DNA from 2 places in the Paenibacillus sp. FSL H7-0942 genome. Region 2 is predicted to be linked to the other one. Evidence: riboswitches for the same ligand, from Rfam matches in the RefSeq annotation. Region 2 holds a riboswitch; the other holds the start of a gene.
What was found. A riboswitch is a leader RNA that binds a small molecule or an ion and turns the genes downstream of it on or off. The one in region 2 is predicted to bind S-adenosylmethionine.
Positions count from the first base shown of each region.

Region 1 (8,157 bases), 3.0 Mb from region 2:
TCGTTCTGTTTTTCTTGTATATAGGGGTTAAACGGTTATTAAAAAACAGAAATTATGTTACAAATACGTTACAAATACAGAAGTGTATACCTCTTTGCCTTATGTTACGATACGTACTAGTAGATACAGAGATATTTTACGGATAAGATAAGTTATAACGTCTCTTTTCTGGACGATGAACATGCTCCGAAAGTATTTTGATGGAAGCCTTTTATCCAGGATTTTGAAGAAGCATTGAAACGAAGGAACAACTATATATTTTGACTGAACAGGGTTGCAATAAAAATAAATGACAACAGGTGATCCAAAATGCTGCAAATCGGGTATCCATAGTAGAGCCATCTAGAACCTGATGGATACATATGTTGTTATGATCGTTTTTGCTAGTTAAATAAAGGCTGTCTATTATGGAATGAACTGTGGGGGTTATCAAGTGTCTATATTAGATATGGAAAAGAAAGATGTTGTCACCGATGCAATGGTCATCAAGTCGATGGAGAAAAGTCTTGCTATCATTCGATTTGATCTGGATCGCCGGGTAACCTACGTGAATGAAGTCTTTGCCCAGACGATGGGATATACGGTAGATGAGATGTACGGCATGAAGCATCAGCAACTGTGCTTCGGTCAATTTGCAAATACTCCGGAATATGATGCTTTTTGGAATAGCATATTTAATGGTGTCAGCTTTCAGGACAAGGTTGAACGCAAGGATGCAAAGGGGAATTCCGTATGGCTTGAGGCGACATATATGCCGGTGTACGATGAGACAAATCAGAAGATACTGGGTGTATCCAAAATCGCCACCAACATTACCAACCGTCAGAACAACATTTCGGTCGTAGTGAATGAGCTGAAAACGATGTCCCATGAACTGAATGGGCAGGCAGATGTAGGCATTGAACGGAGCCAGGAATTAATGTCCAGTATCTCCTATATCTCAGAGGTGTCAACTTCTAACCGTGCAACGTTGACCCATCTGCAGGAACAGGCCGGATCGATTCAGGGCGTGGTACGAACGATACGCGAGATTTCGTCTCAGACGCAACTGCTCGCGTTGAATGCTGCCATTGAGGCTGCACATGCAGGAGAATACGGACGAGGATTTGATATCGTGGCCAAGGAAGTTAAGAAACTATCTGCAATGGTGGAGAGTTCGATTAATGAGATTCGTGATAGCGTGACTGGAATAACCAAGGAGATTGGTAATATCACGGGTGGTACCAAAAAAGTAGAAGAATATGTGGAGCAGAGCCAGAAGCAGATTGAGATCGCATTGAATGATTTTACAGCAATTGCTGCTTCAGCTCACTTGTTGGATGCCAAAGCGGAGCATGTGACCAGAATCGTATAACAATATATAGTAATAGCGGTTCCTTGCACAGGAACCGTTTTTTTGTCGTTCAGTACTCAAAAAAACGGGAATTATTGTGATCAAACGGGGACACAATACTTGGGAATACCTGCAGCTATGTCATGCAGAGAAATGTTGGGGTGGGAACATGTGGTCAACAATTGTATCCTACGTGCCGGATTGGTCCATATGGATTCAGGCATTCTTGGTCTTCATCATTCCAATTGGTATTACATTGAGCATGCGCTGGATCAATGCTGCCATTAAGCGCGGAAGCTTCTCTCGTTCCAAGCCATCGTCCATATCCTCGAAGGATATCTCGCCAGCAGCCAAAGGGCAGGGTGAAGGGACCGAAACAGGCCACTATGCCAATATTAAATTAACCGAAAAGTACAGCATAAATCTGACGAGTGTGAAAGAAAGCTTTGGACTCAATGCAGACGTGCATATTCGGGAATTTATTATTAGGGGAACGAATACACGGGCTGCGGTCATTTATACCGAAGGCCTGGTAGATCAGGACTTAGTTGATGATCACTTGATTACACCGTTGATGTTCGAAGGTGTTCCTCTACTTAAGCAGGAGGGTTTCCTTCATCCAGACAACGCACACTTACTGTCGGCATATCTGCAAGATCAATTACTTCCTGTCAGTCTGGTTGAGGAGACGAAGTCCCTCCAAGAACTCGCAGTTGGTGTGTTGTTTGGGAAAAATGCACTGCTGGTTGATGGTTTGCCAGGTGCTTTATTAATTGGAGCTCATAAGATCAAAACAAGAGGTATGAATGAACCCTTGTCAGAGGGATTGCTTCGTGGGCCTCGTATTGGTTTTACAGAGCAATTAAGCGATAATACAGGCATTTTACGTCGTTATGGAAGTGATCAGAGCCTGTTTATTAAGAAGTATGAAGTGGGTTCACGGATCAAAAAAGATTTGGCGATAGCCTATATTCAGGATATTGCCGATCCAAATCTCGTTGCAGAAGTATGCAAGCGAATCGAAGAGATGGATATGGATTCAATGCTCGAATCAGGTTATGTGGAACAACTCATCGAAGATAATACACTGAGTCCTTTTCAGCAGGTACTGAATACAGAAAGACCTGACCGGGTGATGGGTGCCCTTCTGGAAGGCCGAGTGGCAATTTTGTTGGATGGAACGCCATTTGTATTAATTGTACCGGTGACCTTTAGCATGTTGCTTCAGTCTCCAGAGGACTATTATGAACGCTGGATTCCCGGAACATTTTTGCGAGTGCTGCGTTTTATGGCCGCGATGCTGGCATTGCTTGCTCCTGCGCTCTATATCTCGTTTATCTCGTTCCATCCGGGTCTTATTCCAACCAAGCTGGTATTGACGATTATTGAAACGCGTACCGGAGTGCCATTCCCCTCGATTATTGAGGTACTCATCATGGAGCTTTCAATTGAAATCTTGAGGGAGGCCGGGATACGCTTGCCCAAACCGATTGCGCCAGCGATGGGTATCGTTGGAGGTCTGATTATTGGCCAAGCAGCGGTGCAAGCGGGAATAATAAGCCAATTTCTGGTCATTGTCGTTGCGGTAACAGCCATCTCTTCCTTTACGATTCCGGTCTATAGTGCGGGATTAACGCTAAGGATTCTACGATTTGCCGCTATGTTCAGCGCAGCCGTACTTGGATTGTTTGGCGTGGTTATGTTCTTTCTGCTTGTGTGTACACATCTGGCACGACTCTCAAGCTTTGGCGTACCTTATGTTGCACCAGCCGTTCCTTATCACATGAATGAATGGAAGGATTTTGTTATCCGTGCACCGCTAAATATGATGAGAATGCGTCCCAAAATGACTAATCCGATAGATGATGATCGGAAAAAATAAATGGAATTCCATCTACTGAAGGTCTGGAGGTGAACTAAAGTGAATGGCTCCCAAGGAAAGCTAACCACGACACAGGCTGTTGTAATTATTGTCAATTACATGCTTGGTGCCGGGATATTGACGTTACCTCGAACGACCAGCAAAGCTGTCGGAACACCGGATGTCTGGATTTCCATTATCCTATCTGGATTCATTATCATAGGTGTCGGAATAATTCTGGTTACCCTGTGTCGCAGATTTCCAGAGAAAACCGTCTTCCAGTTCACCCGTGAGATTACGGGCAGCTGGATTGCTTACATACTGGGATTGTCTATGATTATGTATTTCATAGTTATTGCCGCATTCGAAATCAGAGTTATGGCTGAAGTGACTGGGATGTATCTGCTCGAACGCACCCCCACCTGGGCGATTGTGATGGTCTTCATGTGGATCGGTGTATATATGATTTCAGGCGGGCTTGGCGTTATCGTACGCGTGTTTGAGATCATCCTTCCAATTACGATTATTATATTTGTGATTGAAATTTTGCTTAGTAATCAGCTATTCGAAATTGGCAATCTGAGACCCGTACTCGGTGATGGGGTCATGCCGGTTTTCCAAGGGTTGAAGCCTTCACTATTATCTTATACAGGCTATGAGGTGATGTTAATCATGACTGCCTATATGAAAAATCCGAAGAAGAGCAATAAAGCGATGACCTGGGGGATACTCATATCCACTATTATCTACTTGATCACGGTGGTGATGGTTATAGGGAGTTTATCGCTCGATGGCATTAAAACTCGAACCTGGCCAACGCTGGATTTGGTAAGAAGCTTCGAAATTCAGGGTCTGATATTTGAGCGTTTTGAATCCTTATTACTGGTCATCTGGATTATGCAAATCTTTTCGACTACAGCAATTACACATTACTGCGCTTCGGTGGGTATTCGTGATTTGTTTCGTTCCAAAAAAATCAAAGGCATCATGTACGGCCTGCTTCCGTTCATTTATCTGACAGCAATGATACCCAAAACAGTGGATGATACTTTTGCACTAGGAGATATGCTGGGCAATGTGTCCGTATTTTTGTTTGGCATTTTACCTCTGGTACTACTGTTGTTAAGTCTGATTCGCAAAAAAGGAGGCAAGCATGCATGATTACATTCCGTATGTTGTTACGCTTAGCCACTGTATTATGCATTCTCTTAACGATATCCGGATGTTGGAGCAGTCGGGAGATAGAGGATCTAAGTGTCTATGTCGGTCTTGGAATTGATATCGGTAAAGAGACGGAATTTGAGGAGAACATCGCCAATCAGGGAGGAGGGTACTCCAAGCAGAACAATTTGACGGCCACGGTACAGATTGCTCCCGGTAATTCCAGCAGTCAAAAGAGCCAACAATCCGGTTCGCCTGCTTCTGGTAAAACGTCCTATTCCAATGAACAGCTTACCGGAGATTCCTTGCTGCAAATCTTTCGTCAGTTTGCACTGAGACGAGATCATCCGCTCATCGGACATCATCTGAAGGTTATCGTTGTGTCCAAGGATATCGCCAAAAAGTATGGTTTGGACCAGCTGCTGGATTTTGTACTTCGGGATAACGATATTCGTCCTAACTGTCTGGTGTTGATTAGCCATCATCGCGCTGTTGATGTACTGACTTCAGATGATCCTTCCCGGATTCCAGCATTTTATCTTACAGGTATTACCGGTAATTCATACTTGTCCAATAAAATCCTGGACCCCGTTCTACTCTCCAAATTAGATGCTCAAATGCAATCCGGTTCCAGCTTTTTGCTCCAGAATGTACTGAACTTCAATGGAGAGGACAAGTTCTCCGGTGCCAGTATCTTTGATGGGAAAACAACAAAATTCATCGGGGAACTCAGCCAAACGGATCTAGAAGGGCTATCTTGGCTCAGACCTAAAGAAAAAGGAGGTATCTTGAAGACATACAATAAAGAGGGGTTCACTGTTGTATATGAAATGAAGAAGAAAAAAACAACAATAATTCCAAAAGTGGTTGGCGATGATATTTCATTCCATGTGAAAACTGAATCCGAAGGCTGGTTGATGGAGGATTGGCGTGCTCCCGAGGAAGAGGAAAAAGGTGCGTATCTCAGTGAATTGGAAAAAGAATTTGCTGAACTTGCCAAACAACAGATTCGACAGTTGTTATACAAACTGCAGCATACCTATAAAGTAGATGTTGCGGATTTTCGGGATAGCTTGCGTATTAAAGAACCTAAAACATGGAAAAAAGTCAAAGACGATTGGGATAAAATTTTTAGCACCGTGCCGATCACCTATGAGGTAAAGACCACCATCACGAATCCGGGGTCTTCCACCGAATAGCGAGGTGTGCCATATATTATTTAATTGTTGACACATTCATGATAGATCGCTATATTAGTAAAAAATCATTTTCTTATCCAGAGAGGTGGAGGGACTGGCCCTTAGAAACCTCAGCAACAGATCTGAAGGATACTGTGCTAATTCCAGCGGGTGAAAGCCTGATAGATAGGAGCGTTTGTTTTTATTTGTCAGTAACGGCGCACTCTTTAGGCAGAGTGGGTCTTTTTTGTTTTTTCTGGATGAAGAAGTAGGGGAGCAGCAGGTATGGAGAACAACAACGACAAAGGGCATTTTCAGCGGAAAATGCAGGCACGGCATGTGGTCATGCTCTCTCTCGGAGGAGTCATTGGAACGGGATTATTCCTCAGCTCAGGTTACACCATTCAGCAGGCGGGACCACTGGGAACCATTCTGTCCTATCTGATTGGAGCCATCGTTGTATATCTGGTGATGCTCTGTCTTGGTGAACTGTCTGTTCATATGCCAGAGACGGGAGCATTTCATAGTTATGCAGCCAAATATATCGGACCGGCAACAGGTTACACGGTGGCTTGGTTATACTGGTTAACCTGGACTGTTGCGCTTGGCTCCGAATTCACAGCCGCCGGATTGCTTATGCAGCGCTGGTTCCCATCGGTAAACGTATGGATATGGAGCGCGGTTTTTGCACTGATGATCTTTCTGTTTAACGCTCTAACGGTGAAATTTTTTGCGGAATCCGAGTTCTGGTTCTCATCTGTAAAAGTAGTGACTATCGTAATCTTCATTATTATCGGTGGCGCAGCCATGTTTGGGTTCATTCCCATGGCGGATTCTGAACCGGCTCCATTTCTATCGAATATTACCGCATCCGGGTGGTTCCCTCATGGGGCTACAGCGATATTGATGACCATGCTTGCTGTAAACTTTGCCTTCTCAGGCACCGAGTTAATCGGCATTGCCGCCGGTGAGACGGAGAACCCGGAAAAGACGATACCAAAGGCTATTCATACAACGCTGTGGCGTTTGGTTATTTTCTTCATCGGAACGATTATTATCTTGTCGGCCTTGCTGCCCATGTCGGATGCCAGTGTACTGGAAAGTCCGTTTGTAGCGGTAATGGAGCGGGTGGGTGTACCCTATGCAGCAGACATTATGAACTTTGTTATTCTGACGGCGATTCTCTCTGCTGCCAATTCAGGCCTGTATGCATCTTCACGTATGCTCTGGTCTCTGGCTGACAAAAGAACGATCTCTCCGTGGTTTGCCAAATTGACCAAAAGCGGAGTACCGCTGAATGCACTTCTGATTAGTATGGTGGGTGGTGCGCTGGCCTTGCTGTCCAGCATCATTGCGCCAGGTACCGTGTATATTACACTGGTTTCCATTTCAGGTCTGGCTGTCGTTGCAGTATGGATGAGTATCAGTGCCTCCCAATACATGTTCCGCAGACAATATATCCGGGAAGGACATGCGGTCAAAGATCTGGTCTACCGCACACCACTGTATCCGGTGGTACCAATTGTTTCATTTATATTATGCCTGGCTTCATGCATAGGTATTGCCTTTGACCCGACACAGCGAATTGCGCTGTATTGTGGGGTTCCGTTTATCGCAGTATGTTACGCTGCTTATTATCTGACAGAACGTGTGAATAAGAAAAGAGGACAAGTACATGACGCAAGAACAACAGACTAACCCCATAGAACAGATCCTTCGTGAACATCCGGTCATGATTCTGGATGGAGCGTTGGCTACGGAACTCGAACAGCATGGATGTGATCTCGATGATCCACTATGGTCTGCTCGTGTGTTGCTTGAGAATCCGGATGTTATTGTTCAGGTCCATGCAGATTATTTTCGAGCAGGAGCCGACTGTGCGATTACATCCAGTTATCAGGCGACGGTGGATGGTTTCCGTAAGAGAGGGATCGATGAACAGTCAGCACTGGAGCTGATCCGGAAGACGGTGGAACTGGCTGTACAGGCGAGAGATGACGTGTGGGCAGAAGTGCAGAGTAGTTTAGTAGGGAGAGAAAGCTCGACAGGTCAGCTTGTAGAAGCTCCTTCGGTACGTTCCGAGAACGTAGAGAATGAGGAGCATATAACAGATCGTACAGTAGATCGGGAAGGAGACAGTTTTCGTCCACGTCCAATTATTGCCGGGTCCGTTGGTCCGTACGGCGCCTATCTGGCGGATGGTTCAGAGTATGTGGGACATTACGGCGTGTCGGATGAGACGCTGGCCGCATTTCACCGTCCACGTATGGCGGCGCTGCTTGAAGCGGGTGCTGATATTCTGGCGTTTGAGACGATTCCTTCCCTGCAGGAAGCACAGGTGCTGGTTGATGTACTGAAGGAGTTCCCTCATGCGTATGCCTGGTTATCATTTTCTTTAAAAGACGGGACAAGCATCAGCGAGGGCACACCGCTTGAGGTATGTGCACAGACGTTTGGCTCCGAGCCGCAGATTGCGGCGATTGGCCTGAACTGTGCTCCGATGGAAGTGGTGACGGAAGCAGTGGGTATTCTCAGCAGTGCTAGCGACAAACCTGTTATTGTGTATCCGAACTCAGGTGAGACGTATGATGCAGTGACGAAGACGTGGAGCGGACAGGGTACCT
Region 1 is NZ_CP150279.1:6,055,672-6,063,828, reverse strand. Features, by position in the region: gene MHI48_RS26715 (PAS domain-containing methyl-accepting chemotaxis protein) at 449-1,354, shown strand; gene MHI48_RS26710 (spore germination protein) at 1,503-3,215, shown strand; gene MHI48_RS26705 (spore germination protein) at 3,255-4,355, shown strand; gene MHI48_RS26700 (Ger(x)C family spore germination protein) at 4,352-5,554, shown strand; SAM riboswitch class I at 5,625-5,726, shown strand; gene mmuP (S-methylmethionine permease) at 5,819-7,231, shown strand; gene mmuM (homocysteine S-methyltransferase) at 7,209-8,157, shown strand, end outside.
Region 1: another riboswitch for S-adenosylmethionine. It lies ahead of mmuP (S-methylmethionine permease); the one in region 2 lies ahead of metA (homoserine O-succinyltransferase).

Region 2 (8,157 bases):
GTGTTACCCGTGGATTGTTTGTTCTGTATCTCATACCCCGGATGATCAGATAGACCTGGATGATACACTTCAACCACCGCTGGGTGCTCAAGCAAGTATTTAGCAATAGTAAGTGCATTGTGCTCATGACGCTCCATGCGAAGAGCCAGCGTTTTCATACCTTTCATCAACTGGTAGGAGTCACTTGGAGATAATACCGCTCCAATGGAATTATGCAGGAACGCCATCTCAGCAGATAACGCCTCACCTTTGGTAATAATTAGTCCGGCGAGCACATCATTATGTCCGCCCAGATATTTGGTAGCGCTATGAATGATGATATCGGCACCCAGTTCAATCGGACGTTGGAAAAATGGAGTCAACAACGTGTTGTCAACAATGGTCAACAGGTTGTAACTTTTCGCCCAGGAAGCAACGGCTTCCACATCGGTGATCATCATCAGTGGGTTGGTTGGTGTCTCAATAAATACAGCTTTTGTATTCGGTTGACGAACCTTCTCCAGTGCTGCCAGGTCATTCGTGTCCACATAACTTGCAGTTACGCCGAAACGGGACAGAATACGTTCCAGCAGACGATAGGTTCCACCATACAGATCCAGCGATACAATCAGATGATCCCCTTGACCAAACATGGCGAAGATCGTTTGCAGCGCGGCCATTCCCGAGCTACAGGCAAACCCTGCATCACCGGACTCCAGCGCTGCGGCGGCTTCTTCCAATACTTTACGGGTTGGATTAGTCGTACGAATATAATCAAACCCCGTGCTTTGTCCAAGCTTCGGGTGGCGAAACGCAGTGGATTGATAGATCGGAAAGTTAATGGCGCCTGTTACCGGTTCATTAATGGACCCAATTTGTGCTAAGCGGCTTTCGATTTTCAACTTGTTGTTGTCTTCCATTGCTGCATCCTCCTGTAATCTCGATTAGATTTGCGGGCCAATATCGTAAGGTGTTTCTTGATACACATAGTAATTGAGCCAGTTAGAGAATAATAAGTTGGCATGAGCGCGCCAAGTAGCTGGTGGCACACGAGAAGGGTCGTCATTCGGATAATAATGCCTAGGCAATGCGATATCCAAACCTTTGGCTGCATCCCGGTCATACTCCCACTTTAATGAGAACGGGTCATACTCGGCATGTCCTGTGGCAAAAATCTGTTTGCCGTCTTTGGTAGCAACCAGGAAGATCCCCGCTTCCTCAGATTCAGCCAAAATCTCTAAATTCTCATTCTTTTCAATATCTTCGCGTCTCACTTCCGTATGACGGGAATGTGGAACGTTGAATACTTCATCGAATCCACGCAACAATGGAACATGTGGTTTATTGATGGTATGTGGGAAAACGCCAAAACACTTTTCATCAAGTGCAACCTTGGGTACGTCAAAATGATGGTATAAACCTGCCTGGGAAGCCCAACATATGTGGAGGGTTGAAGTCACATTGGTTTTAGTCCATTCGAAGATCTCCTGGATTTCATTCCAATAGTTCACGTCTTCGAAATCCATCTGTTCCACCGGGGCACCCGTAATAATCATTCCATCGAAACGGCGGTGCTCAATCTCATCGAAGGTTTTATAGAACAGATCCAAATACTCCTGAGACGTATTCTTCGACGTATGGGATTTGGGATGTACGAGAACGACATCCACCTGAATAGGCGTGTTTCCCACCAGACGAAGCAATTGTGTTTCGGTCGTTTCCTTTGTGGGCATCAGGTTTAATATAGCGATACGGAGTGGACGAATATCCTGCTGATATGCAGAAGTTTCATCCATGACGAAGATATTCTCTCCTTCAAGTACTTCTTTTGCTGGTAGAGTATCGGGTATTTTGATTGGCATAGTAAGTCTAACTCCTCCTTGTGCATAGATAGATGCAGCCACCCTTGGCTTGATGTCTTCACATCAATACAGTTATAGACTGCCTTGAGCTTGTAAAAACATTGAATTGCTCTTTCATCCAACGTTACAAACAACCTCAAGTTCCTTAGCGAAAATCACTGCTGAGAAGTCGGGGCATATGACAAAGACCTTCCTCGGATTTCGAGAAAGGTCATATGTAAAATAGATATGCGCCTCTCTCATCTCTCAGTTACAACAGTGCCACCTGACACTTAGTCGCTGCAAGAATTAGCACCGTGCGGTATACCGCCGGTTGCCGGGTTTCATCGGGCCAGTCCCTCCACCTACTCTTGATAAGATTTCGCTGTATTAGATTGTAATTAAATCTGGTTCACCGTCTACTTTATTACATTAATGCCCTCACGTCAAGTTGCAGTTCGATGTCTGCTTCCCAGATCGGAACCGTTCATCATCCGTTGTCATACACTGCCTCAGGGCGCGAAATAGACACATTTTTGCGCTTGAAAGCACCTTGTACCAGCGGTATACTAAACAAGGTGTTATAAACCCTTATGTGAGAGGTGACATATTAAATGGATGGCGACCCGAGGCCTGACTGGCAGCCGAATTCCGACAAACTGCATAAAGAATTAACATCAGCATGCCGGCAGCGGGACGTGACTTCCGTTTGATTATATAGTGAACGCAGCCCTGATCTCCAGGCTCCGCTGCCGACCGGCTGATTTGTTCTTTTTGCGCCCATAATGATAATATCCGCCAAGTTGGCGGGTGCAGAAGGAGTAGATTAACGATGAAAATCCGGTTGGTAAACAACGGTGTATTTATTCCGGTGGACGACATTCAGCAGGCGCTGACTCCACCAGCGGAAGGATTTTACTGGATTGATGCAGACATAGACGATTTGGCGGTACTTCAGCCGCTGTTCTTGATGCATGATCTGGCTGTGGAAGACTGTCTTAGTGACGAAGAACAACGTCCGAAGATTGAAATTTATGAGAACCATTATTTTATTGTGATTAATAGCATCCGTTTTGATGATGAAGAGATATTTCTACGTGCGGTCAACTTATTCCTCGGCAGACATTTCATTATTAGTGTTACCAAGCACAAGGTCAGCGAATTGCGCACACTGAAACCCATCCTGTGGGAACAGGAAATCAGTACACCGGATCGTCTGCTGTATTTGCTGGTTGACTTGATTGTTGATAATTATTTCACCGTAGGTGACCGAATTGAAGCACGGATCGAGAAGCTTGAGGAAGACATTCTGATGCACACCAAAAAGTCACATCTGAATGAAATTATCGGGCTACGCAGTGAGATTCTGTGGCTGAAAAAAGTCCTTGGACCTCAGAAAGAGGTCATTAACACCTTGAATAAAAAAGATCTGCGTCTCATCGATGATCAACTGCAAAAGTATTTCAGTGACATCTATGAGAATGCTGTAAAAATATCTGAAACCTTTGAGACTTATCGCGACCTGATGGGCAACTTGCGAGAAGCCTACCAATCCAGTATTGCGAACCGGGCGAATGAGATCATGCGTGTATTTACCGCCATTACCACGGTCTTCATGCCGCTGACGGTCATTACCGGTATATACGGCATGAACTTTACGAACATGCCAGAGCTTAACTGGAAATACAGCTATTTTGTTGTGATTGGCCTAATGGTTACCCTGGGCCTGAGCATGTTCTTCATTTTCCGCAAGAAAGACTGGGTATGAACTCGTATGAAATAACAAAGACGAAGCGCTCCTCCGGGAGAAACGCCTCGTCTTTTTTCATTTCTGATTATTAACCAACATTCTTCTCTGTCTCTGCGTGCCGACGGAAGCGGATTCGAATCATGCGCAGTCTTTCATAGACCTGCTCCAGACTTCCTCCATCGGGTTTCTCTCCTCCATACACCTTATGTAATACTGGCTTCAGGAACGTATCTCCCAGCTCCTCATACGCACTCCATACGGCCTCTTGTTCGTTCTCTGGCATCACTGCCAGCTCCACATCAAGAAGACAATCGGTGTCATAACCTTCGTGATCCAGTGCCTCTAACAGCTCAACCAACTCGCGTCGGGATAATCCAGATCGATTAACAATCTCCTCTAATGTATACCCTTCCTTCATGCCTTCAAGCACCTGCTTACGCGTGGTAAACTTATCAAGTTCCTGCTTGTACTTCTGCTCTCTTTGCTTGTATAACCAGCTCTCATACTCTTCTTCCTTCAGCGCCGTGTATACCCAGTCCAGCGGGAATGTCGTTGAACGCTCCAACCCGTTTGTAATCTCCATCCATTCCGCACCATACTCGGTTGCTTTGCTCTCCCCTACGCCCGGCAGTTGCATCAGTTCATCCAGCGATTGCGGAACAAAGGCACTGATCAAACGCAGCAGACGATTCGTTGCAATAAAATACGGTGCCTTCCGGTCAGACACAGCTCTCTTCCTGCGCCATGTGCACAGATCCGTATATAACTGCTCATTGCCGTATAACTCACTGTAACAATGGAGCCGCTGTCCACCATAACTGCGTGACTTCAGATCATCATTCTCGTGAAATAACCCCTGCAACTGCGGTCGGTACCCCTCACTCATCTGTATGGCAAGCTGATGACGGTAAATATGAAGCAGCTCCTCCCAAGAAGTCCCTTCATACCAGATGCTGTCCTCACGCTCTCCTTCCTCGTAGCGACTCCATCCCAGCTGCCAACTATCTTCCTCTTCCCCAATCCATAACTGTGCATACTCTGCATTCTGATCTGACATTCTGGACAATCTGTTCATGAAAATGACTTCCATTTTCGTTCCCTCCCTTTGAATATTCAGCTTATACGAGTTAGAGATACTACCTATAGGCAGCACAAAAAAAACACCCCTCCTGCAAAATCCATGCAAGAGAGGTGCTTCCTCATTAACCGTACTATGCTGTTTCCCATATCATACCACAATGGTAAAATTCGTCAATCCCTTAATGACCTACTTATTCAATGCCAACTTGGCAAGCGCCAGTGAACCACACAGACCCGCATTGTCACCAAGTCCTGGTGAAACAACATACTGGTCAATGTCGGATTGAAGTGCCGGATGCTGAACGTATCCAGCCAGCAACTCCTGCAGTTTGCTACGAACCATCGGGAACAGGTGCTCCTGCTTCATTACTCCGCCACCCATGACAATTTTCTGCGGAGAGAGAATCAGAACATAGTTCATCAGGGCGTGTGCCAGGTAATGTGCTTCGATCTCCCAAGCTTTATGATCTGCAGGCAGTTCATAAGCCGGTTGCTCCCAACGTTTGTTAATGGCCGGTCCTGCTGCAAGGCCTTCGAGGCAGTCACCATGATACGGACAGAAACCCTCGTATGTATCCTCCGGATGTCTGCGTACAATGATATGTCCCATCTCTGGATGTGACAATCCATGGACCATTTTACCGCCAACCACAGCACCTGCACCAATACCTGTACCCACAGTGATATACAGACAGCTCTCAAGACCTTGTGCAGCGCCCCAGGTTGCTTCTCCAAGTGCCGCACCATTCACATCCGTATCAAATGTCATCGGCACATCAAAATGCTCCTTGAGCTTGCCAATCACGTTATACTGTCCCCAATGTGGTTTAGGTGTTGTTGTGATATAGCCATATGTTGGGCTTCCTTCAATCGGATCAATCGGACCGAATGAACCTACACCCAGAGCTTCAATGCCTTTGCCTTCAAAAAATGAAATCACTTGAGCCATGGTCTCTTCCGGTGTTGTTGTTGGAAAACTTACGCGTTCCAGAACTTCTCCGTTTTCTGTGCCAATACCACATACAAATTTGGTTCCGCCTGCTTCAATTGCGCCTAAGATCGTCATGTTAGTCACACTCCCAAGTTAGTTTAAAAAGGAATTCGAATTGCTTTACTTGATGACACGATAATTACCCTGCTACTTGTTCTCCAGCTTTGACAATCGTTTCATTAACGTTTGCCTCCAGCTGTCTGACAGCGCAGGAATGGCCAGCAACGCCTGAATACCTTCGACATTTTCTTTCCCCTGATGCATGATTCGATTGGCTTCAAGAACCGTCATTGAGGCTGGATCGGTGCTGATCCGTCGAAATATCGATGAAGGCCTTACCTCACCTTCTTGCAGTACACGAAAGTAAAAGCCGGTATATCCACTCTCCTGAAAATAAACAGGCAGCTCCTTATAGTCATACCTCGCACCCAGCTTGAAGCAAGGTTGTCTGGGCTGACTGACCTGCACTGTGGCTTCGCCCAACTCGTACACATCACCAATCCGTACGTCTTCTTCGGCACAGCCTTCAACTGTCAGATTTTCTCCACAAGCTCCCCAATCCAGCTTGCGATCCATCAGTTGTTCCAGCGCCGGATAACGACTGTAATCGTATACACAAACGGCTTTGTCAGGGCCGCCATGATGCACCAGATCCGCCTGCGCGTCCCCTGTCATTCCAGTGAATGACAGGAAAACCGCGTCGGATACAGGATGTTTCACAATGCCGCTCAGCACTTCACGCTTCTGTCCAGGGAGCGGCTGCGGCAGTCCTACATTAATGGCCAGAACAGCTGTATTGCCCTCCCCTGGCTTTCGATCAGATGTGAGTGTCATTTGCGTCTACCTCCCATAATCACTTTCTTTTAACGCACAGAGCCGCCAAATACGAGTGTATTACTCAAGAGCCGGCCTGGTGAAGTCAGCATTTTGCCCCCGGCATACATACCTGAGGATGCACCACCATCCAGATTCATGGCCTGTTTGGCACCAAGCTTCTGCATCACCGCTGCCCACTCCTTGATTGTTGCTCCGGAAACGGTAGCCAGCATAACAGAACCATCCGCCATGATCGCGATACCACTTCTGGCTCCGGAAGCGTTAAGAATCTTGGCATCCTTGAAACCTTCGCTCGTCGGATTGACAGCTACCTTGCCGTCTTTCACCAGACGTGGCCCTGCTCCCACAGCAGTCACTACATCTTGCCAAGGAATCTCTTTGCCTGCTGCGTTCGTATACTTATAATTCATTTCTACGGTCGAACCAACGGTGAAACGATCCGAAGAAGACTTCTGGTTACCTGTGAAGACCAGTACCGAGCCATTCTTAGGAATCGCTACATTTGTATTAGGCACTTTTTTGGTCACGATACCTTTCTCCATAACAACCGCAGTGCCACCTTTGAACCCGACTGTGGCACCTCGTTCAGGCGTATACAGCATCGTAATGCTTGCGTTCGCTGAAGGTGTTCGATTAATAAAGGTCGCATACCAACTGCGTGATTTACCTTTTGTATCCGTTACTTTACCTGTCAAACTCACCTGAAGTGAATCCATGATCGCCGAGCCGTCTTCCTTAAATCCGATGGATGTTCCGTATCTTCCAATATGTATGACCTTACCATTTGCTATTAACATACCGTATGGATCTGGTGCTCCGTTATATGCTTCAAAAAATGCTCCGTTAATGGCTGCTTGCGCACCATAGGCTTTCACAATCGATGGCAATGTTGCCGTCTGACCAACTTGCTTCTTCGCGAGTCCCACGGTAACCGGTGTTCCCTTTGGAATCGAAACGGTCTGTACGGTAAAATTACGTCCTGCTGCTTTTACTTTCTGTACTTTGGTGCTAATTGCTGCTTTGGCATCCACTGTCTGTGGTGCACTTACTGCTCCCGAAAGAATTACGGGCAAGGCCAGGACGAGGGCCATAGCCCCTGTCCACCACTTTTTACCTGTTCGTACGTTCTGCATGTTGCTCACCCTATTGCCACTCCCATCCAAGAGCCAAGGCTCTTCATCTCAAGTTGTTCAAACTTGTCCATCACCATATCCGGATCAAGACGCAATTCACAGATATCCAGCGCACAGGCAACCGGAACAGCACAATGAATCTCTGCCAGTTTGCGGGACAGATGAAGCATGTCCAGATCATTCTCAATCTTGTTACGCACCGAAGGGGTCAGTTTATCCATGTTGCTCAGAATCCCTTCAATGGAGCCGTATTCCTGTACAAGCTTCAACGCTGTTTTCTCACCAATCCCCCGTACTCCGGGATAATTATCGCTGGCATCTCCCATCAGACCCTTCATGTCAATCACTTGACGAGGTGTCAGTTGTTTCTCTGCCATGAGCGTTTCAGGGTTGTACACCATGTAGTTGCCATGGCCTTTTTTCATAATAATGATACTTGTGCGGTCATTGATCAGTTGCAACATGTCGTGGTCACCCGTCAGTACCATAACATTCATATCGGTCTCTTCGGTATAATACTTCGCAAGCGTCCCGATGCAATCGTCG
Region 2 is NZ_CP150279.1:1,999,852-2,008,008, reverse strand. Features, by position in the region: gene MHI48_RS09155 (PLP-dependent transferase) at 1-899, opposite strand, end outside; gene metA (homoserine O-succinyltransferase) at 924-1,841, opposite strand; SAM riboswitch class I at 2,078-2,201, opposite strand; gene corA (magnesium/cobalt transporter CorA) at 2,653-3,588, shown strand; gene MHI48_RS09140 (HRDC domain-containing protein) at 3,659-4,660, opposite strand; gene MHI48_RS09135 (ROK family protein) at 4,838-5,716, opposite strand; gene MHI48_RS09130 (MOSC domain-containing protein) at 5,789-6,475, opposite strand; gene MHI48_RS09125 (phosphodiester glycosidase family protein) at 6,505-7,611, opposite strand; gene MHI48_RS09120 (5'-3' exonuclease H3TH domain-containing protein) at 7,617-8,157, opposite strand, start outside.